3 regions of the Streptomyces desertarenae genome follow, and region 3 is predicted to be linked to each of the others. Evidence: riboswitches for the same ligand, from Rfam matches in the RefSeq annotation. Region 3 holds a riboswitch; each other region holds the start of a gene.
The links. A riboswitch is a leader RNA that binds a small molecule or an ion and turns the genes downstream of it on or off. The one in region 3 is predicted to bind cyclic di-AMP.

Region 1 (6,804 bases), on a different contig from region 3:
TCCTGTCCGCCGGTCTGCGCGGTCTGTCCGCTCTGTTCAGTGCTCATAGCCCCACCTGTACCCCGGTGCGGGCGATGGTCACAGCCCGATCGGAAGGCTTGCGGTCCGTTCGGGTCGGCCGGGCGGAGAAGACCCCTCGGCGCCCGGTTTCCTCGTGGGTGCGACCAACGTCCTTGTTAGGCTCCCCGCATGGACCCGACGGCCTGCGATGCCGCGCCCACCCGGCTGAGGAACACTCCGAGCTGGCTGCTGTCGCAGCTGACGGCGCACGCCCACCGGCTGGTGTGGGACGCGTTCTCCGCCACCGACGACCGCCGCTACCACTACGCCCTGCTCGCCGCCGTGGAGGAGTACGGTCCGGCCAGCCAGGCCGCGCTGGGGCGCCGCTGCGGCATCGACCGCAGCGACGTGGTCGCCGCGCTCAACGAACTGGCCGACCGGGGCCTGGTCACCCGTTCCCCCGATCCGGCGGACCGGCGGCGCAACATCGTCTCCGTCACCCCCGGGGGGCGCCGGCACCTGGAGCGGCTCGACGAGGTGCTGGGCCGGGCGCAGGACGAGCTGCTGGCCGGTCTCTCCGCGGACGAGCGCGGGCAGTTGGTGCGGCTGCTGCAGCGGGCCCTGGAGCACCACGCGCCGTCCCGCCGGGAGGAGTGAGGGCGCGGGCGTCCCTCACCCGTACGGGTGGCGGGGCACGGAGGTGGCCCACGGGCCCGGCCCGCCGGACACCTCCTCGCGGCGCCCGGGGTGCGGCTCCCCGGTGCGGGCCTCCTCCAGCGTCGCCCACCGGGACGGGATGCCGTCCGGCTCGGCGACGGGCACCGGGCACACCCGGAAGTGCCAGGGGGCCGGGATCTGCGGTGGCGCGCAGAGGTCCTTCGCGGGGGTGGGCAGGGGGCCCTCCCGCTCGGGGGCGTACTCGCTCCAGCCGTAGCGCGCGGAGTCCTGCGCGATCTCGGCGTCCAGCACCCAGGTGGTCCCGGCGCCTCCCGCGGCGAGCGCCGCCCATCCGGCGGCCAGGAGCAGCCTCGCCCTCCCCGCCCTCCCTGTCCCGGTTCCGCCCGGTTCCACGGCTCCGCCCCCTTCCCCCGCCGCGCCGGCGGGACGCGGACCACTCTAGGGGCGCCGCCGGAGCGGCCGCGCGGTACCGGCCTCCTACCGCACCGGCGCGGGGCCGCCGGGGCGGGGCGGGGCGGGCCCGGACGGGCCGGGCGGTCCCGGTGGGATCCGCCCGGCCCGTCCCGGTGTCACCTCACGCGCCCGTAACGCACGCTCTTGGTCCAGATCCGCTCCTTGCGGACGGTCTTGCCCGGCTTCGGGGAGTGCCAGACCCTGCCCTCCCCGGCGTAGATGCCGACGTGGTAGACGCTGCCGCCGGAGTGGAAGAAGACCAGGTCGCCCTTCTTGCGGGAACCGGCGGAGATCTTCTTGGCGCGGTTGTACTGGGCGGCCGCGGTGCGCGGCAGCTTCTTGCCCGCCTTCTTGTACGAGTACTGGGTGAGTCCCGAGCAGTCGAACCGGTTGGGGCCCGCGGCGCCGTACTGATAGGGCGACCCCTTCTTGGAGGCCGCGACCTTGAGCGCCTTGCTCGCGGGGGTGGCCGCCTCGGCCTCGGGGGTGGCCGACGGGATCAGCGCCGTCCCCGCCAGGGTGACGGCGGTGACGGCGGTGGTGATGCCCACTCGGGACAGCCGTCCTGCTATGGGTGCGTGCGCAGACATGAGTGAACCCTTCGTCATACGCCTGCGAAAGATGACCTGTCGGGTTCGGGCCGGCGAAGTTGCCCGGCCACCTGATGTGGCTTCACCCCAAGGACCGCGTCGTGCGGCGCGGTCCGCCGTGCTCGGGTCTCCCGCTCCTGCCGTCTCGTCGTCAGTCCGTCTTCTCACCCGGGCGGCGGCAGGATTCGGCGTCCGTCCGAGCGGCCCCGCCCTTCTGCGGGGACTTGCAGTTGTCTACGGATACTGCGTCAAAAACAGTCCGGATTGGGCGAGCGAAGGTCTTTTGTGAACATGATCACTCGTGTGTCCCGCGGTGCGGATCGCTCTCCCCGGCCGGTGCGCACCGCCCCCCGAGGGGCTCTGACCAGCAGCCTCCGGGTCCGGTCGGGGCGGCGCGCGCCACGGGAGGCGCACGGCCGGGCGGGAGGGGCGCCACCGCGATCACCCCGAATGGCTGCCGCCGTGTCGGGTGACCGCGGCGGGTCGCGGCGCGGTCCGGCCGCACGCCGGCGGCACCGGCCCGCCCGGGCACCGGGCGGGCCGGACGTCAGCGGATGTGCACGCCGGAGATCGCGCGGGCGATGACCAGGCGCTGGATCTCGCTGGTGCCCTCGAAGACGGTGTAGACCGCGGCGTCCCGGTGCATGCGCTCCACCGGGTACTCCCGGGTGAAGCCGTTGCCGCCGAGGATCTGCATCGCCTGGGCCGTGACGGACCTGGCCGTCTCGCCGGCGAACAGCTTGGACATCGACCCCTCGGCCGCCTCGAACGGCTTGCCCGCGGCCGCCATCCACGAGGCGCGCCACACCAGCATCCGGGCGGCGTCGACACGGGTGCGCATGTCGGCGAGCTGGAAGGCGACGCCCTGGTTGTCGATGATCGGACGGCCGAACTGCACCCGGGTCTTGGCGTACTCCAGGGCGATCTCACAGGCGGCGCGGGCGATGCCGACGGCCTGGGCGCCCACGGCCGGGCGGGACGCCTCGAAGGTGGCCATCGCGGCGTTCCCCACCCTCTCCCCGCCCCCGGCGGAGGACGCCCCCGCGCCGTCCTTCCGCGCCCGCTCGCGGGCGCGGGCCAGACGCTCGTCGAGCTTCTCCTTGCCGCCCAGCAGGCAGTGGCCCGGGACCCGGACGTCGTCCAGGACGACCTCGGCGGTGTGGGAGGCGCGGATGCCGTGCTTCTTGAACTTCTGCCCCTGGGAGAGGCCCGGGGTGTTCGGCGGGACGATGAACGAGGCGTGGCCCCTGGAGCCGAGTTCGGGGTCGACGACGGCGACGACGACGTGGACGTTCGCGATGCCGCCGTTGGTCGCCCAGGTCTTGGTGCCGTTGAGCACCCACTCGTCCCTGGCCTCGTCGTAGACCGCGCGGGTGCGCATCGCGGAGACGTCCGACCCGGCGTCCGGCTCGGAGGAGCAGAAGGCGGCGACCTTCACGTCGCTCGCGTCGCCGTACATCTGGGGGATCCAGGTGCCGATCTGCTCCTCGGTGCCGTTGGCGAGCACGCCGACGGCCGCCAGCCCGGTGCCGACGATCGACAGGCCGATGCCCGCGTCGCCCCAGAACAGCTCCTCCATCACCATCGGGATGCTCAGTCCGGTGGGGTCGAAGTACTGCTGGGCGTAGAAGTCGAGCGAGTACAGACCGATCTTGGCGGCCTCCTGGATGACGGGCCAGGGAGTCTCCTCGCGTTCGTCCCACTCGGCGGCGGCGGGGCGCATGACGTCGGCCGCGAAGCCGTGGATCCAGTCCCGCACGGCCTTCTGGTCGTCGTTGAGGTCGAGTGCGAACTCCGCCATGGAAGCCCCTCCATCCGTTGTTACTAGCGGTAACGCGACCATGTTACCGGCCGGTGTGCCGTCGACCGCCGCTCGGCGGTCCGTCCCGCCGCTCCCGCCGGGTGTTACGTTGCGCGAGGGCGGAGCAGAGCGAGGCACACCGGAACGGGGAGGCCAGGGCAGATGGGGACCACACGGCAGGACAGACCCCAGGAGGGCCGGCGCGGCACCGCCGAGCGCCGCCGCAGGGAGCTGCTGGAGGCGGCCGAGCGGGTGGTGCTGCGGGACGGCCCCGGTGCCTCGATGAACGCCATCGCCGCCGAGGCCGGGATCACCAAGCCCATCCTCTACCGGCACTTCGGCGACAAGGGCGGCCTCTACCGCGCCCTGGCCGTGCGGCACACCGACGCCCTGGTGGACTCCCTGCGCACCGCGCTGGACGAACCCACCGACCGGCGCGAGCGCGTGGAGGCCGCCCTGGACACCTACCTGGCCGCCATCGAGGCCCGGCCCCAGGTGTACCGCTTCCTGATGCACCCGGCCGAGGAGTCCGGCGGCGAGCGGGGCTTCGACGTCGGGCAGCACTCGGCGCCGCTGCTGCGCCGGCTCGGCGAGGAACTGGCCACCGTCATCGCCGAACGCGTCGACGCCGGCTCCGCGGCCGAGGAGCGGGCCCGGGTGTGGGGGCACGGCATCGTCGGCATGATGCACGCCGCCGGCGACTGGTGGCTGGGTGAGCGGCCCTGCCCCCGGGAGCAGCTCGTGGGGCACCTGGCGGACCTGCTGTGGGGCGCCCTGGCCACCGCGGACGACCGCGAGGGCGGCCCCGGCTTCTGACGCGGCCCCGGCGTCCGGGGCGCCTCCCGCCGGCCGGTGCCGCCCCGCCGGAACCCCGCCCGCGGCGCTACCCCTGCGCCCGCGGCACCCTCCGGCGCACCGCCCGCAGCACCCGGCGGCGGCGCGGCCCCGCCAGGCGGTCGGGGTAGACGGTGCCCTCCAGGTGGTCGCACTCGTGCTGGAGGCAGCGGGCGAAGAAGCCGCTCCCCTCGATCCGCACCGGCGCCCCGGCGGCGTCGACCCCCTCCACCACCGCGAGGTCGTGGCGCGGCACCGGCGCCTCCGCACCGGGCAGCGACAGGCAGCTCTCCGGACCGCGTACGATGGCGCCCCCGGCCTCCACCAGACGGGGGTTGACCACGTGGCCCAGGTGGCGGCGGTCCTCGTCGTCCGGGCAGTCGTAGACGAAGATCCGCAGGGGGACGCCGACCTGATTGGCCGCCAGGCCCACACCGTGCGCGGCGTACATCGACGCGAAGAGGTCCTCCACCAGGCGGGCCGTCTCCGCGCCGAATTCCGTCACCTCCGCGCACGCCGCGTGCAGGACCTGTTCGCCCAGCGTCCGCAGGGGGCGGACGGAGCCGGAGCTTCCGGGAATGCTGCCGCGGTGCATGGGCGCCACACTACGCCGTGCTGATCATCCCCGGGTGGCGCGGTGCGGGACCGGGAGAGGACCTCGGTAGGCTGATGCCCGATCCAGGGGCAAGGAGGGACAAGGACGATGGCAGGCAACACGGAGCCGCTGCCGCCGCGGGCCAAGCTGGCCGTGACGGCGGGCAAGGCCGCCGCGGCGGTGTCGCGGGCCGCGGGCCGCGGCAGCGGATCGGTGATCGGCGGAAAGGTGGCGCTCAAACTCGACCCCGACCTGCTGGCCCGGCTCGCCCAGAACCTGGACGTCGTCCTGGTGTCGGCGACCAACGGGAAGACCACCACGACCCGGCTGATCGCCGAGGCGCTGCGCGCCGCGGGGCCGGTCGTCTCCAACGCGCTGGGCGCCAACATGCCCGCGGGCATCACCGCGGCGCTCGCCGGGGGCGGCGACGCCCGCTACGGCGTCATCGAGGTCGACGAGAAGTACCTCTCCGCGGTCGCCCGCGACGTGACGCCCAAGGCCATCGCCCTGCTCAACCTCTCCCGCGACCAGCTCGACCGCGCCGCCGAGACCCGGATGCTCGCCGAGCGGTGGCGCGAGGGCCTGTCCGGCTCCAAGGCCGTGATCGTGGCCAACGCCGACGACCCGCTGGTGGTGTGGGCCGCCTCCTCCTCGCCGAACGTGGTGTGGGTGGCCGCCGGCCAGGAGTGGAAGGACGACGCCTGGTCCTGCCCCGCCTGCGGCGGTGTGATGCAGCGCCCCGGCGACGACTGGTTCTGCGGCGAGTGCGGCTTCCGCCGCCCCACCCCGAGCTGGGCGCTCTCCGGCGACCACGTGCTGGACCCGCACGGTTCGGCCTGGCCGATCCGCCTGCAGCTCCCCGGCCGCGCCAACAAGGCCAACGCCACCACCTCCGCGGCCGTCGCCGCCGCCTTCGGCGTTCCGCCGCAGACGGCGCTGGAGCGCATGTACTCGGTGACCGCGGTGGCCGGCCGCTACGACGTGGTGTCCTACCAGGGGCGGGAGCTGCGGCTGCTGCTGGCCAAGAACCCGGCCGGCTGGCTGGAGACGTTCTCGCTGATCGACGCCCCGCCCGCGCCCGTCATCCTGGCGGTCAACGCCCGCTCGGCGGACGGCACCGACACCTCCTGGCTGTGGGACGTGGACTACTCCCGGCTGGCCGGGCACCCCATCTGCGTGCTCGGCGACCGCAAGCTGGACCTGGCGGTCCGGCTGGAGGTCGCGGGGGTGGACTTCCAGGTGTGCGACAGCGTCCCCGAGGCCGTGCGGCAGTGCCCGCCCGGCCGGATCGAGGCGATCGCCAACTACACCGCCTTCCAGGACATCCGCCGCGTCGTCGGCAACTGACCCGGTTCCCGCAAGCACAGAGCCCTACGAAAGGCACGGCGAGGATGGCGAGCACGAATGACAGCGGCCTGCGCCTGGTGTGGGTCTACCCGGACCTGCTGAGCACCTACGGCGACCAGGGCAACGCACTGGTGGTGGAGCGGCGCGCGCGGCAGCGCGGACTGACCGTGCACCGGGTGGACGTCCGGTCCGACCAGCCGATCCCCACCTCCGGGGACATCTACCTGATCGGCGGCGGCGAGGACCGGCCGCAGCGGCTGGCGGCCGAGCGGCTGCGCCGCGACGGCGGGCTGAACCGGGCCGTCGACAACGGCGCGATCGTCTTCTCGGTCTGCGCCGGCTACCAGATCCTGGGGCACGAGTTCATCAACGACCTCGGGCAGCGCGAGCCGGGTCTGGGCCTGCTGGACGTGACCAGCACCCGCGGCGAGGGCGAGCGCTGCGTCGGCGACGTCCTGGCCGACATCGACGAGCGACTGGGCCTGCCCCAGCTCACCGGTTTCGAG
Region 2 (6,804 bases), on a different contig from region 3:
CGCGCAGGACGGTGGTGCTGCCGTCGTCGCCGACCAGCTCGATGCGCAGCGAGCCGTCCTTGCCGACGACCGCGGACTTCTCGGTGGAGCGGAAGTCGTCGACGCCCATGGTCGCGACGTTCGTCTTGGAGTCGGGGGTCCAGGCGCCCATGCGGTGCGGGTGGGCCTTGGCGTAGTTCTTCACCGAGGCGGGGGCGCGGCGGTCGGAGTTGCCCTCGCGCAGCACCGGGTTGACGGCGCTGCCCTTGACCTTGTCGTAGCGGGCGCGGATCTCGCGCTCCTCGTCGGTCCTGGGGTCGTCCGGGTAGTCCGGCAGGGCGTACCCCTGCTCCTGCAGTTCGGCGATCGCGGCCTTCAGCTGCGGGATCGAGGCCGAGATGTTGGGCAGCTTGATGATGTTCGCGCCGGGGGTCCTGGCCAGCTCGCCGAGTTCGGAGAGCGCGTCACCGATCCGCTGCTCCTCCTTGAGGTACTCGGGGAAGAGCGCGATGATCCGGCCCGCCAGGGAGATGTCACGGCTCTCCACGGCGACACCGGCCTTGGAGGCGTAGGCCTCGATCACCGGCAGGAACGAATAGGTCGCCAGGGCCGGGGCCTCGTCGGTGTGTGTGTAGATGATGGTCGAGTCAGTCACCGTGTGCTCCGCTCCACGTCTGCAACATTGCTCGACATCAAGATATCCCGTGACCGGCCCTCCCTCTAAGGGACCCTGCCCCTCCGGCCCCTCCGGGGCGCCCGGCGGGCCCGCCCCGCGGCCGGGACGGCCGCGGCCGCCCGGCGCCGCCCCGTGCGGGAGGGCGGCACCGGGCGGCCGGGACCGGTCGGTGCGGATCAGTACGGGCCGTTGACGTTGTCAATCGAGCCGTAGCGGTCGGCCGCGTAGTTGCAGGCCGCCACGATGTTGGCCACCGGGTCGTACTGGCTGTCGGCCGTGCCCGCGACGTGGTAGGCGTCGAAGGTCGGCTTGATGACCTGGAGCAGGCCGATGGAGGGGGTGCCGCGCTGGGCGTTGATGTCCCAGTTGTTGACCGCGTTCGGGTTGCCGCCCGACTCCCTCATGATGTTGCGGTGGATCCCCTCGTAGGTGCCGGGGATGCCGTTGGCCCGCATGATGGCCAGGGCCTCGCGGATCCAGCCGTCCAGGTTGTCCGGGTAGCTCTCGGCGGGCTGCTGCGCGGTCTGCCGGGCGTCGGGGCCCGCCTGCGCGCGCTGCGAGCGGTCGGCGCGGTCGGCACCGGTCCGGTCCGTCCGCAGGGTGAGCTCCTGACCGGGGAGGATCAGGTGCGGGTCGGCGCCCACGGTCTCCCGGTTGGCCTCGTAGACGGCCTCCCAGCCGCCCTCGACGCCGTGGTCGGTGGCGATCCCGTGGAGGGTGTCGCCGCTGACGACGGTGTAGGAGTCCGCGGCTGCGGTCTTCCCCTTCCCGCCGCTCTTCCCGGCCGGGGCGGCGGAGCCCGTCTGCGGGGCGGGGTCGTTGCCGGGCGTGCTGCCGTCCCGGCCGAGTCCGGCCGCGGGGCCGCAGGTGGGCCAGGCCCCCGGGCCCTGGAGTTCGAGCAGCTTCTCGGCGGCGGCGATCTGCTGCTCCTTGGTGGCCAGGTCGGCGCGCTGGGCGTACCGGGTGCCGCCGGCGGCCTCCCAGCTGGACTGCGAGAACTGCAGCCCGCCGTAGTAGCCGTTCCCGGTGTTGACGGACCAGTTGCCGCTGCTCTCGCACTCGGCGACCTTCTCCCACACGGAGACGGAGGCCGCGTTGGCGCTCCCCGCGGCGACCACCGGAGCCGCGATTCCCGCGCCGCCGGCCGCGGCGACCAGGGAGATGCGGGAGAGTTGACGGGTTATCAGGGGCTTGCGCGGACGGCGGTGGCGACCACGAGACATGGGTGTGAGTCCTCTCCCACGCCTGCGAGGTTAGCTGTCGGATTCGGGCCGGAGCAGCCCGGCCTCTCCCCGGTGCCCAAGGGCACCCGGAGACAAGGCTTCACCCCGAGCCGGACCGCCGGAAAACGCGCGGTCACGGCACTTACTCGGTTTCCCCGCTCCTGCCGCGGTCGACTGCGCTCCCTCCACCGGCCGGGCGGCAGGATTCGGCGTCCCGGCGGTGGAACCCCCGCGATGCAGCGGAGGCGAGGACACATAAACACAACCGATTCACGGAGACAAGGGACGGAAAAGCCGCGGTCCGCGAATGTGTCACCGAGCCGTGGATTTCGACCGCGGTGCGCACAGGATCTTCACCGGGGCGCGGCACCCCGGAGGAATCGAAAGGCGGTCAGATACCCGCTCACGGCGGACAGTCCGAAGGGAGGGAATATCGATCTTCCATTCCGGGAAGGCGGAGGAGGCCGCATGTGTGACTCCCGGCACACCTTCGGCGGCCGCTCGCTCATATCGCCCCATTGCGCGCCTATCGGTTCTATCTCCCAGGCGGGAGAAAACAGCCCGATTCACTGGATTACCGCCCCGCCGCCCCGGTGTCCGGCGGGCCCGGGACCGTCCTCACCGCTGCCCGGCCCCCTCCGCCTCCCCGGCCAGCAGGCCGTCCCGCAGCTCGAACACCCGGTCCGCGCGCTCCAGCAGGTCCTCGTCGTGCGTGGTCACCAGGGCGGTGGCGCCCTCGTCCTCCACCGCGGCGCGCAGCAGGTCCGTCACCACCCGGCGGGTCTCCGCGTCCAGCTGGCTCGTCGGCTCGTCCGCGATCAGCAGCGCCGGGCGATTCGCCAGCGCCCGGGCGATCGCCACCCGCTGCTGCTGGCCGCCGGAGAGTTCCCCGGGCCGCTGGGCGGCGTGCTCGGCCAGTCCGACCAGGGAGAGCAGGTGCCCCACCCTCTCCTCGCGCTCGCGCCAGGGGGTGCGGAGCAGCCTCAGCGGGACGCCCACGTTCTCCGCCGCGGTCAGAACGGGGACCAGCCCGAAGTTCTGGAAGACGAACCCGATCCGCTCGCGCCGGAGCCGCAGCAGCCGCTTCTCACCGGCCCGGGACAGGTCGGTGCCGTCCACCACGACCTGCCCGCCGTCGGGCCGGTCCAGGCCGCCGACCAGGTTCAGCAGCGTCGTCTTCCCCACGCCCGAGGGCCCGCGGACGGCCACCAGCTCGCCCCGCGGCACCTCCAGGTCCACCCCGCGCAGGGCGTGCACGGCGGCCGGTCCGCCGCCGTAGGTGCGCACCAGGCCCCGTACGGTGACCATCGCCTCCGGTCCCGTCCGCTCCCGCTCGCCCCGTGCGGGCGTCCCGGCGCTGCTCACGGGCATGTCGTCCTCCGCCTCCGCGGTCGTCGGTCTGCGCTTCGCCGGCCTACCCGGCATGGGAGTCGTCCCGGTGGACGGTGATGTGGTCCGGCTGCAGGGCGACGCGGGCCCGGTTGCGGATCGCCAGCTTCTCGGCGAACCCGGCCGGCAACTGGAGACGGCCCGCCCGGTCGACCGTGACGTACTCCTGGGCCACCACGACCTCGGTGCCGTGCTCGTCGACCGCCGCCCGGCGCAGCACCTCCGAGGAGGTCCGCCCGTCGCGGATGGCGACGGTGCGGCGGACGGCCGAGGCGACCGACGCGTCGTGCGTGACGATCAGGACGGTGGTGCCCAGCTCCTCGTTGACCGTGCGCATGGCCGCGAGGATCTCGTCCGCCGACCGCGAGTCCAGCTCGCCGGTCGGCTCGTCGGCCAGCAGCAGGGCCGGGGAGTTGGCCAGCGCCACGGCGATGGCCACGCGCTGCTGCTCACCGCCGGACATCCGCTCCGGCCGGCGATCGTGGCAGTGGCCGACGCCGAGCAGCTCCAGCAGCTCCCGGACCCGTCCGGCCCGCTGCCGCCGCGGCACCCGGTCACGGGCCAGCTGCATGGGCAGGCAGACGTTCTGCGCGGCCGTCAGGTAGGGCAGCAGGTTGCGCGCCGCCTGCTGCCAGACGAACCCCACCACCTCGCGCCGGTAGCGCAACCGGGCGGCCGCGTCCATCGCCACCAGGTCGAACCCGGCGACCTCGGCGGCCCCCGCCGAGGGCGTGTCCAGTCCGGCCAGGATGTTCAGCAGGGTGGACTTGCCGCTGCCGGAGGCCCCGACGAGAGCGGTCAGCTCCCCCGGCCCGACGACCAGGTCGAGGCCCTGGAGCGCCTGCACCTCGACGCCGTCCGCCGTGAAGATGCGCACCAGCCGGTCGCAGACGACCAGCGCCTCCCGCCCGGGCCGGGCCCCGCCGCGGGACCGCGCCGCCGTCCCGTCCGCCGCGGCCGCCGTCGGTCCGCTCATTCCCGCTCCCCCGTCCTCAAGCGTTCTGCCTCCTCACGCACGCCGCCCGTCCCGGCCTGCACGGCCGCGACCACGCAGGTCAGGGCGAGCAGCAGCAGCGACGGCCACACCAGCGACCCCGCGTCGGGCACCAGCGCCGCCCGCACGGTCTCCTCGCCGGCGGCACGCACCTGCGCGGTGAAGGCCAGCGGCGTCAGGTCCACACCGGGCCGCAGCAGCGCCACGGTCGCCGGCGCCGCCACCGCCCCGCCCACCACCCCGAGCACCGCCAGGGGCAGCGTCTCGGCCCACACCAGGGCGCGGCCCTGGCCCCGGCTCGCCCCCATCGCCCGCAGCCGGGCCAGGAGCGTCCGGCGCCCGGGGGCCGACTGCAGCAGCCACAGCAGCAGCGCCAGCGCACCGTAGCCGATGCCCGCGGCCACCGCCGCCGCGTGCACCAGCCGGGTGCCGTCCTGCAGCGGACCGGACTCGTAACCGGCCTCCCGCTCCGCGCGCACGGTCACCGTCACGTCCTCCCCCTCCTCCCCGGCCGCGGCCCGCAGGGCGCGGCCGTCCAGCCCGGTACCGCTCACCAGCACCGTGGTGGGGCGCAGCGCGTGGCTGCCGCGCCGGTCGGGGTGCGCCCCGGCGAAGGCGGCGGACGACACCACCGCGAACTCCCCGGTGACGGCGGGGGTGCGGCCGCGGACGGCGACGGCCCGGACGGGCGTGTCGCCGACGACGGCGTCGACCTCCGCCTCCCCGCCCTCGCCCAGGGCCTCCGCCAGGCCGGGCGAGACGACCGCGGGCACCGCTGCGCCCTCCCCGCCGGCCCGGCCCAGCTCCCCGGCCGGGAACGGCCCGTCGCCGTCGAGCCCGGTGCGGGCGGTCAGACGCGCGTAGGTCTCCGGGTCCACGGCGACCAGCGCGAAGGGGGCGGCCCGGACGCCCTTCAGGCTCCGGCCGTTCTCGATCCGCACGGCACTGGTGCCGCTCACCCCCTCGACGCGGCGGAGGCGTTCCTCCAGGTCCTCGGGGAAGACGCCGGGAACCTCCACGCGGGCGTCGGCGCCCACCTCGGCCAGCGCGGCGTGGGCCCTGCCCGCGGTGACGCCGGCCAGCACCGAGCCGCCGAAGGCCGACACCGTCAGGGCCACCACCATCGCCAGCAGGGGCAGCACCGAGGCGGCCGGGGCGCGGCCCAGGCGCGCCAGGGCCAGCGGCAGGACCAGTCCCCGGAGCCGGGCCGCCGGGCGGGCCGACAGGCGCAGCGGCAGCGGATAGACCCGCAGCAGCACCACCGCGGCCACCACCGCCGGCAGCACCGGGGCGGCGGCGGTCAGCGGATCGACGGCCGTCCCGGCACCCGGTCCGGCGCCGGTGCCGCGCCGTACGGCGACCAGCCCGCCCGACGCCAGGGCGACGACGGTGAGTTCCGCGACCGTGCGGCGGCGGGAGGGGCGGGCGGCGGCCACGTCGCCGCGCACCGGCGGGCCCGGTCTGCGGTGGGCCGCCACGGCGAGCAGGGGCAGCGTCAGGCAGGCCGCCAGGGCCACCGCCGCGCCCATCGCCAGGGACGCCGCGACCCCGGGCGCGGGCACCCACAGCAAGGCGGCCGCGGTGCCCGCCGCGGCGGCGGGGACCGCGACGGCCGAGGTCTCCCCCAGCAGCCGGAGCCCGATCCCGGGCAGGCTCCCGCCGCGGGCCCTCAGCAGCTCCAGCTCCGGGCGGCGGGCGGTGACGGTGAGGACGCCGGCCAGCACCAGCACGACCGCGGCGGCCGTCCCGACGCCGACGACCGCGGTCGTCACCAGGGCCCGGGAGGTGGCGCGCTCCTGCTCGAACGCCTCCAGCAGCCCGGCCGGGCCGTCGGCGTCCACGTCCGGGTCGGGCAGCGGGGAGCGGTCCCTCAGCCGGGCCTCGTCCGCGCCCGAGGAGAGCGAGACCAGCGCCGCGAGCAGGGCGGAGGCGTTCGCGGCCGTCACGTCCCCGACGCGCAGCGGATGGTGCCCGTAGATCGCGGCCCCGCCGTCGCAGCGCAGCAGCACCTCGCGCGCGCCGCTGTCGATCAGCGCGGTGAAGTGCCAGTACTCCAGCGGGGGCGGCATCTTGGTGGGCACGGCGCGCAGGCTGGGCTCCAGCAGGTCGGTCTCGATCCTCCAGTGGGCGGAGTCCGGGTCGCGGGGGGCGGCGACGCCGCTGACGCGCACCGTCACCGGGGTGCCGGTGACGTCGGGGAAGACGACGGTGGAGCCCGTCTTGAGGTTCATGGTCTTTGCGGTGCGCTCGGTGACCACGGCCTCGACGGTGTCCTCGCGCACCGTGGGCGAGGGCATCCGGCCGGAGACCAGCCGCAGGTGCCTCTCCGCCTGCAGCGGCGCGGTGTGGAGGGTCAGCTGGGGGTCGATCCCGGAGGGGCGGGGCAGCCCGTGCCCGTCGACCGTGACGGGCTCCTTGGTGCGGATGCCGTTCACCGCCCGGTCGCGGTCCGGTGCCAGGGGCGGGCGGGCGGCGTCCCGCAGGGCCCGCGCCCCCTCTTCCAGCGCCGCCGGGCCGGGGAGCCGGTACCCGTCGCGCACCGC
Region 3 (6,804 bases):
TCTGGGACACCACCTGGTGGTCGTCGACCAAGACCTTGGACATGCACATCTCGTGGCTGCGCAAGAAGCTCGGCGACGACGCGGCCAATCCCCGCTACATCGCCACGGTACGGGGCGTCGGCTTCCGCTTCGAGAAGGACTGACCCGGAAGGGGGCCGGCCCGCCCGGACCGAACGGGCGCCCCCGGGGCACCGCGGGGCGCCCCGGCCACCACCGAAGAACCACCGAGGGGCCCACCGAGGACCCGGAAGGGCTGACCCGGCCGTGCGCAGACGCCTGATCAACTCCACGCTGGCCGTGGTCCTCGTCGTGATCGCCGTCTTCGGGGTGTCCCTGGTCATCATCGAGTTCCGCACCATCGAGGGCAGCGCGGAGGAGAGCGTCCGCTCCGACGCCGCGCGGCTGGTCTCGGTCGTCGAGAGCCGCGTCGTGGCCGAGGAGGGCGTGACGGCCGAGGCGATGCGCTCCCACGTCCCCGAGGACCGCTACGTCCGCATCGAGCTGCCCGGCCGTGCGCCGATCGAGCTGGGTGACCGGCCCCGGGACGCCATCGAGGGGCGCGCCTCGTCCGGGCCGGGCGGCGTGACCGTCACCGTCCGGCAGGACAGCGGCACCGTCCGGGAGGAGGTCGGCCGCACCCTGCTGATCATCCTGGCGGTGGCGCTGCTGGCGGTGATAGCGGCCGTCCTGCTGGCCGTGGGGCAGGCCCGTCGCGTCGCCGCCCCCCTCACGGACCTGGCCGAGACCGCCGAGCGGCTCGGCTCCGGCGACCCGCGCCCCCGCCACCGCCGCTACGGGGTGCCCGAGCTGGACCGGGTGGCGGACGTCCTGGACGCCAGCGCCGAGCGGATCGCCCGGATGCTCACCGCCGAGCGCCGGCTGGCCGCCGACGCCTCCCACCAGCTGCGCACCCCGCTGACCGCGCTGTCGATGCGGCTGGAGGAGATCGTCACGGCCGCCGACGACGCCGACGCCTCGCCCACCACCGACAAGACCGCCCTCGCCACCATCCGCGAGGAGGCGATGATCGGGCTGGCCCAGGTGGAGCGGCTGACCGACGTGGTGCAGCGGCTGCTGACCAACGCGCGCGACCCCCGCTCGGGCTCGGCCGTCGGCTTCGACCTGGACGAGGTGGTCAAGCAGCAGATCGAGGAGTGGCGCCCGGCGTACCGCAAGGCGGGCCGTGCCATCGTCCGCTCCGGCCGGGAGGGGCTGCGCGCGGTGGGCACCCCGGGCGCGGTGGCGCAGGTGCTGGCCACGCTCGTCGAGAACGCCCTGATGCACGGTGACGGCGCCGTCGCCCTGCGCACCCGCATCGCCGGCAACCAGGTGGTGGTCGAGGTGACGGACGAGGGGCCGGGCGTGGACCCGGCGCTGGGCTCGCGGGTCTTCGAGCGCACCGTCAGCGGGCGCAACTCCACGGGCCTGGGACTGGCCGTCGCCCGCGACCTGGCGGAGGCCGACGGCGGGCGGCTGGAGCTACTTCAGCAGTACCCGCCGGTCTTCGCGCTGTTCCTCAGCCGGGAGGCGGCCGAGGAGCCCGCCGGGGGCTGACGCGGCACGCCCGGCCCGGCCGCCGGCGTGCTCGCCGCGGAAGACCCAGGTGCGGTAGGACCAGAAGCGGAACACCGTGGCGACCCCCAGGCCGACGACGTTCTTGGCGATGTTGTCGGCCAGCGGCGAGGTGAGGCCCAGGCCGTAGTGGGAGACCGCCAGCGCGCCGTTCTCGATCACCAGGCCGATGCCGCTGAAGAGCAGGAACAGCCCGGCCTCCCGGCGCACCCGGTTCTTGTCGGCGTGCCGGTAGGTCCAGTAGCGGTTGCCCAGGTAGTTCGTCGCGATGGCGACCGCGGTGGCTATCACCCCCGACCGCACCGGGGCCAGTCCCAGCCCGTGGATGCAGAGGTTGAAGACCGCGACGTTCACCAGGAAGCCGAGGGCCCCCACCGTGCCGAACCTGGCCACCTCGCGCCGCAGCCTCAGCAACCGGGAGCGCAGTGCGTGCCGTTCACCCATAGTGGTCCACTGCCCCGTTCTCTCGGCTCTCTCGCGGGCCCCGGGGAACGCCGCCGCACCCCCGGCCCGCCATGCTATCCACGGCCCTGCGCCGTACGGGGTACCCGTCGGACGGCGGATAGGCTACGGATGTGACATTTCCTGTGATCGGCATGGTCGGCGGTGGTCAGCTCGCGCGGATGACCCACGAGGCGGGCATCCCGCTCGGCGTCAGGTTCAGGCTGCTCAGCGACACCCCGCAGGACTCCGCGGCGCAGGTCGTGCGCGACGTGGTCGTCGGCGACTACCGCGACCTGGAGACGCTGCGTGACTTCGCCCGGGGCTGCGACGTGATCACCTTCGACCACGAACATGTTCCGACCGAGCACCTCCGCGCCCTGGAGGCGGAGGGCATCCCGGTGCGGCCCGGGGCCGAGGCGCTGGTGCACGCCCAGGACAAGGGGGTGATGCGCGAGAAACTGACCTCGATCGGCGTGCCCTGCCCCCGCCACCGCATCGTGGCCGACCCGGCCGACGCGGCCCGGTTCGCGCGGGAGGGGTCCGCGGACGGCACCGGCGGCTGGCCCGTCGTCCTCAAGACCGTCCGCGGCGGCTACGACGGCAAGGGCGTGTGGGTGGTGCGCTCCGAGGAGGAGGCCGCCGAGCCCTTCCGCGCCGGTGTGCCGGTGCTGGCCGAGGAGAAGGTCGACTTCGTCCGCGAGCTGGCCGCCAACGTGGTGCGCTCCCCGCACGGGCAGGCCGTGGCGTACCCGGTGGTGGAGTCCATCCAGGTGGACGGGGTGTGCGACACGGTGATCGCCCCGGCCCCCGACCTGTCGCCGGAGCTGTCCGCCCGCGCCCAGGAGATGGCGCTGACGGTCGCGAGGGAGCTGGGCGTCGTCGGCCACCTGGCGGTCGAGCTGTTCGAGACCCGCGACGGCCGCATCCTCGTCAACGAGCTGGCCATGCGGCCCCACAACAGCGGCCACTGGACCCAGGACGGCGCGGTGACGTCCCAGTTCGCCAACCACCTGCGGGCCGTTTTGGACCTTCCCCTCGGCGACCCGCGCCCCCGCGCGCCGTGGACGGTGATGGCCAACGTGCTCGGCGGCGACTACCCCGACATGTACCAGGGGTACCTGCACTGCATGGCCCGCGACCCGCGGTTGAAGATCCACATGTACGGAAAGGACGTGAAGCCCGGCCGCAAGGTGGGCCACGTCACCACCTACGGCGACGATCTGGCGGACGTCCGCGAGCGCGCCGCCCACGCCGCCGCCTATCTGCGAGGGACCATCACCGAATGAGCAACGCCCCCAGCTCCGCCTCCGCCCCCGTCGTGGGCATCGTCATGGGCTCCGACTCCGACTGGCCCGTCATGGAGGCCGCGGCCGAGGCCCTGGACGAGTTCGAGGTCCCCTACGAGGTCGACGTGGTCTCCGCGCACCGGATGCCGCACGAGATGATCGACTACGGCGACCGCGCCGCCGGCCGCGGCCTGAAGGCGGTCATCGCGGGCGCGGGAGGGGCGGCCCACCTGCCGGGCATGCTCGCCTCCGTCACCCCGCTGCCGGTGATCGGCGTGCCGGTCCCGCTGCGCCACCTGGACGGGATGGACTCCCTGCTGTCCATCGTGCAGATGCCCGCCGGGGTGCCGGTCGCCACGGTCTCGGTCGGCGGCGCCCGCAACGCCGGGCTGCTCGCGGTCCGCATCCTGGCGGCCCACGACGAGGCGCTGCGGGAGCGGATGGAGGGCTTCCAGGCGGAGCTGCGGGAGCAGGCGCAGGACAAGGGCCGGCGGCTGCGGGCCAAGGTGGCCGCGGGCGGCGCGGGGTTCGGCTTCGGGAGCAAGTGAGGTGGCCCCCGCAGCGGAACTGCTGGAGCGGGCCCGGGAGTTGCTGGCCGTCCACCCCGTCGCCGACGGCCACAACGACCTGCCGTGGGCGCTGCGCGAGCAGGTCGCCTACGACCTGGACCGCCGGGACATCGGGGCCGACCAGTCGGCCCACCTGCACACCGACATCCCGCGGCTGCGCGCCGGCGGGGTGGGGGCGCAGTTCTGGTCCGTCTACGTGCGCACGGACCTGACCGGGGACGCCGCCGTCAGCGCCTGCCTGGAGCAGATCGACGTGGTGCGGCGGCTGGCCGACCGGTACCCGGACGACCTGCGGCTCGCCTTCACCGCCGACGACATGGAGGCGGCGCGGGCCGAGGGCCGCATCGCCTCGCTGATGGGCGCCGAGGGCGGCCACTCGATCAACAACTCCCTGGCCACGCTGCGCGCCCTGTACCGGCTGGGCGTGCGCTACATGACGCTCACCCACAACGACACCATCGACTGGGCGGACTCGGCCACCGACGCCCCCCGCCACGGCGGGCTGACCCGCTTCGGCGAGGAGGTCGTGCGGGAGATGAACCGGCTGGGGATGCTGGTGGACCTCTCCCACACGGCACCGGCCACCATGCGCGACGCGCTGCGGGTCTCCACGGCGCCCGTGCTCTTCTCGCACTCCTCGGCCCGCGCCGTGTGCGACCACCCGCGCAACGTCCCCGACGACGTGCTGGAGGCCCTCGCGGCCAACGGCGGTGTGGCGATGGTCACGTTCGTGCCCAAGTTCGTCCTGCCGGAGGCCGTCGCCTGGACCGCGGCAGCCGACGAGAACATGCGCGCCCACGGCCTGCACCCGCTGGACGGCACCGAGCGGGGGCTCGCGGTCCAGCGCGCCTTCGAGGAGGCCAACCCGCGCCCCGAGGCCACGGCCGCCACGGTCGCCGACCACCTGGACCACATGCGCGAGGTCGCCGGCATCGACCACGTCGGCATCGGCGGCGACTTCGACGGAACGGCCTTCACCCCGTCCGATCTGAGTGATGTGTCCGGATATCCCCATCTGGTGGCGGAGTTGCTCGACCGCCACTGGTCCGAGGCCGACCTCGCCAGGCTCACCTGGAAGAACGCGGTACGGGTGCTCCGCGACGCCGAGGACGTCGCCCGCGGCGAACAGGGCCGCCGCGGCCCGTCCACCGCCACCCTCGAGCAGCTCGACGGCTGAGACGGAGGCCGTCTCGTGATGCACTTCACGGGGCGGCTTTCCCGTTCCGTCGCTCTGCGTGCGGGTCGAGGTGCGTTCGCGTCATCGATCCTGTTCAGGGGCGTGCGTGACGGAGCGCCGGAAGCGGAGAAAAGCACTCAGCGGCACGGTGGCGTCGCGGTGGGTGACGGACCGGCGATCATCAAAGCATCCGAAACGGACGTCATGTGACCCATCGGCTTGTTGCGGCGGAAACGATGTGTTTACCGTTCTGGCCGCGCCGTACGAATGTGCGGCGGCCCGCTGTCGAACGCCGAATCCTGTCAACGGCGGCGGGCTGGACCATCCACACCACCCGATGACAGGAGCGGGGGACCCAAGGTAAGTCGCCGTCCCGGATCCGTGCGGGACGGCTTGGGGTGAAGCCATGCCGCGGCCCAGCGCCGCGGCCGCACATGGCCGGGCAACTCCAGCCCGAACCCGACAGCTCACCTCGCAGGCGTAGGAGAGGAGCACACCTATGTCCGCACGCGGACGTCACCGTCGTATCCGTAACAGCCGCCTCACCCGCCTGTCCCTGGCCATCTCCGTGGGCGGCGCCGGCATGGCCCTTCCCCTGGTCGCCGCCGGCGGAGCCAACGCCGCCTCCGTCGACACCTGGGAGAAGGTCGCCCAGTGCGAGAGCACGGGCAACTGGAGCATCAACACCGGCAACGGCTTCTACGGCGGCCTGCAGTTCACGCAGAGCACCTGGGCCGCCTTCGGCGGCACCGAGTACGCGCCGCGTGCCGACCTCGCCACCAAGGACCAGCAGATAGCCATCGCCGAGAAGGTGCTGGCGGGCCAGGGCCCGGGCGCCTGGCCGGTCTGCTCGGTCAAGGCCGGCCTGACCAAGGGCGGTCCGGCCCCCGCCGTCTCCCCCGACGGCGAGAGCAACCCGACCGAGCAGCGCGAGCAGGCCGCGCCGCAGCGCGCGGACCGCGGTGAGCGCGCCGAGAAGGCCGAGCCCAAGGCCGAGAAGGCCGAGAAGGCTGAGAAGGCTGAGAAGAAGGCCGCGCCGAAGCCGGCGGACCGGGGCGCCTCCTACGAGGTCGTCAGCGGCGACACCCTCTTCAAGATCGCTGCCGCTCAGGACGTCGACGGCGGCTGGCAGCGGATCTACGAGGACAACCGCCAGGTCATCGGCGGCGACCCCGACCTGATCTTCCCGGGCCAGGAGCTGACCCTGGGCGGCGCCGCCACCCAGAAGAAGGCCGCCGCCAAGCCCGAGCAGGCCCCGAAGGCCGAGCCCGAGGCCGAGCAGGCCCCGAAGGCCGAGCCCAAGGCCGAGAAGAAGGCCGAGGCCCCGGCCCAGCAGTCGGCCGAGCGCGCCGACCGCTCCGACCGGAGCGACAGCGGTTCCACCGGCGTCTCCACCGGCTACACCGCCCCGGTGAACGCCGCCCCGTCCGGCTCCTACAAGGCTGCCGGCGCCCGCTGGTCCAACGGCCACACCGGCGAGGACTTCCCCGCCGCCACCGGCACCCCGGTCAAGGCCGTCACCAGCGGCACCGTGGTCTCCGCCGGCTGGGGCGGTGCGTACGGCAACCAGGTCGTCATCCGTCACGACGACGGCCGCTACAGCCAGTACGGCCACCTGTCCTCGATCTCCGTCGGCGCCGGCCAGCGGGTCGGTGTCGGCCAGCAGATCGGCGCGGTCGGCTCCACCGGCAACAGCACCGGTCCGCACCTGCACTTCGAGGTGCGCACCGCTCCCGGCTACGGCTCCGACATCAAC

Region 1: another riboswitch for cyclic di-AMP. It lies ahead of ACFSJS_RS15255 (C40 family peptidase); the one in region 3 lies ahead of ACFSJS_RS23555 (transglycosylase family protein).
Region 2: another riboswitch for cyclic di-AMP. It lies ahead of ACFSJS_RS08295 (transglycosylase family protein); the one in region 3 lies ahead of ACFSJS_RS23555 (transglycosylase family protein).

Annotation. Positions count from the first base shown of each region.
Region 1 covers NZ_JBHUFU010000008.1:129,567-136,370, forward strand. Annotated here, with positions in the region: gene ACFSJS_RS15240 (hypothetical protein) at 1-47, opposite strand, end outside; gene ACFSJS_RS15245 (MarR family winged helix-turn-helix transcriptional regulator) at 190-657, shown strand; gene ACFSJS_RS15250 (hypothetical protein) at 673-1,071, opposite strand; gene ACFSJS_RS15255 (C40 family peptidase) at 1,248-1,721, opposite strand; cyclic di-AMP (ydaO/yuaA leader) riboswitch at 1,725-1,882, opposite strand; gene ACFSJS_RS15260 (acyl-CoA dehydrogenase family protein) at 2,269-3,522, opposite strand; gene ACFSJS_RS15265 (TetR/AcrR family transcriptional regulator) at 3,685-4,338, shown strand; gene def (peptide deformylase) at 4,406-4,951, opposite strand; gene ACFSJS_RS15275 (MurT ligase domain-containing protein) at 5,060-6,298, shown strand; gene ACFSJS_RS15280 (type 1 glutamine amidotransferase) at 6,343-6,804, shown strand, end outside.
Region 2 covers NZ_JBHUFU010000004.1:57,004-63,807, forward strand. Annotated here, with positions in the region: gene ACFSJS_RS08290 (NADP-dependent isocitrate dehydrogenase) at 1-634, opposite strand, end outside; gene ACFSJS_RS08295 (transglycosylase family protein) at 832-1,878, opposite strand; cyclic di-AMP (ydaO/yuaA leader) riboswitch at 1,890-2,090, opposite strand; gene ACFSJS_RS08300 (ABC transporter ATP-binding protein) at 2,497-3,249, opposite strand; gene ACFSJS_RS08305 (ABC transporter ATP-binding protein) at 3,293-4,243, opposite strand; gene ACFSJS_RS08310 (thioesterase domain-containing protein) at 4,240-6,804, opposite strand, start outside.
Region 3 covers NZ_JBHUFU010000017.1:44,091-50,894, reverse strand. Annotated here, with positions in the region: gene ACFSJS_RS23585 (response regulator transcription factor) at 1-143, shown strand, start outside; gene ACFSJS_RS23580 (ATP-binding protein) at 265-1,554, shown strand; gene ACFSJS_RS23575 (GtrA family protein) at 1,480-2,016, opposite strand; gene ACFSJS_RS23570 (5-(carboxyamino)imidazole ribonucleotide synthase) at 2,148-3,302, shown strand; gene purE (5-(carboxyamino)imidazole ribonucleotide mutase) at 3,299-3,850, shown strand; gene ACFSJS_RS23560 (dipeptidase) at 3,852-5,048, shown strand; cyclic di-AMP (ydaO/yuaA leader) riboswitch at 5,367-5,544, shown strand; gene ACFSJS_RS23555 (transglycosylase family protein) at 5,548-6,804, shown strand, end outside.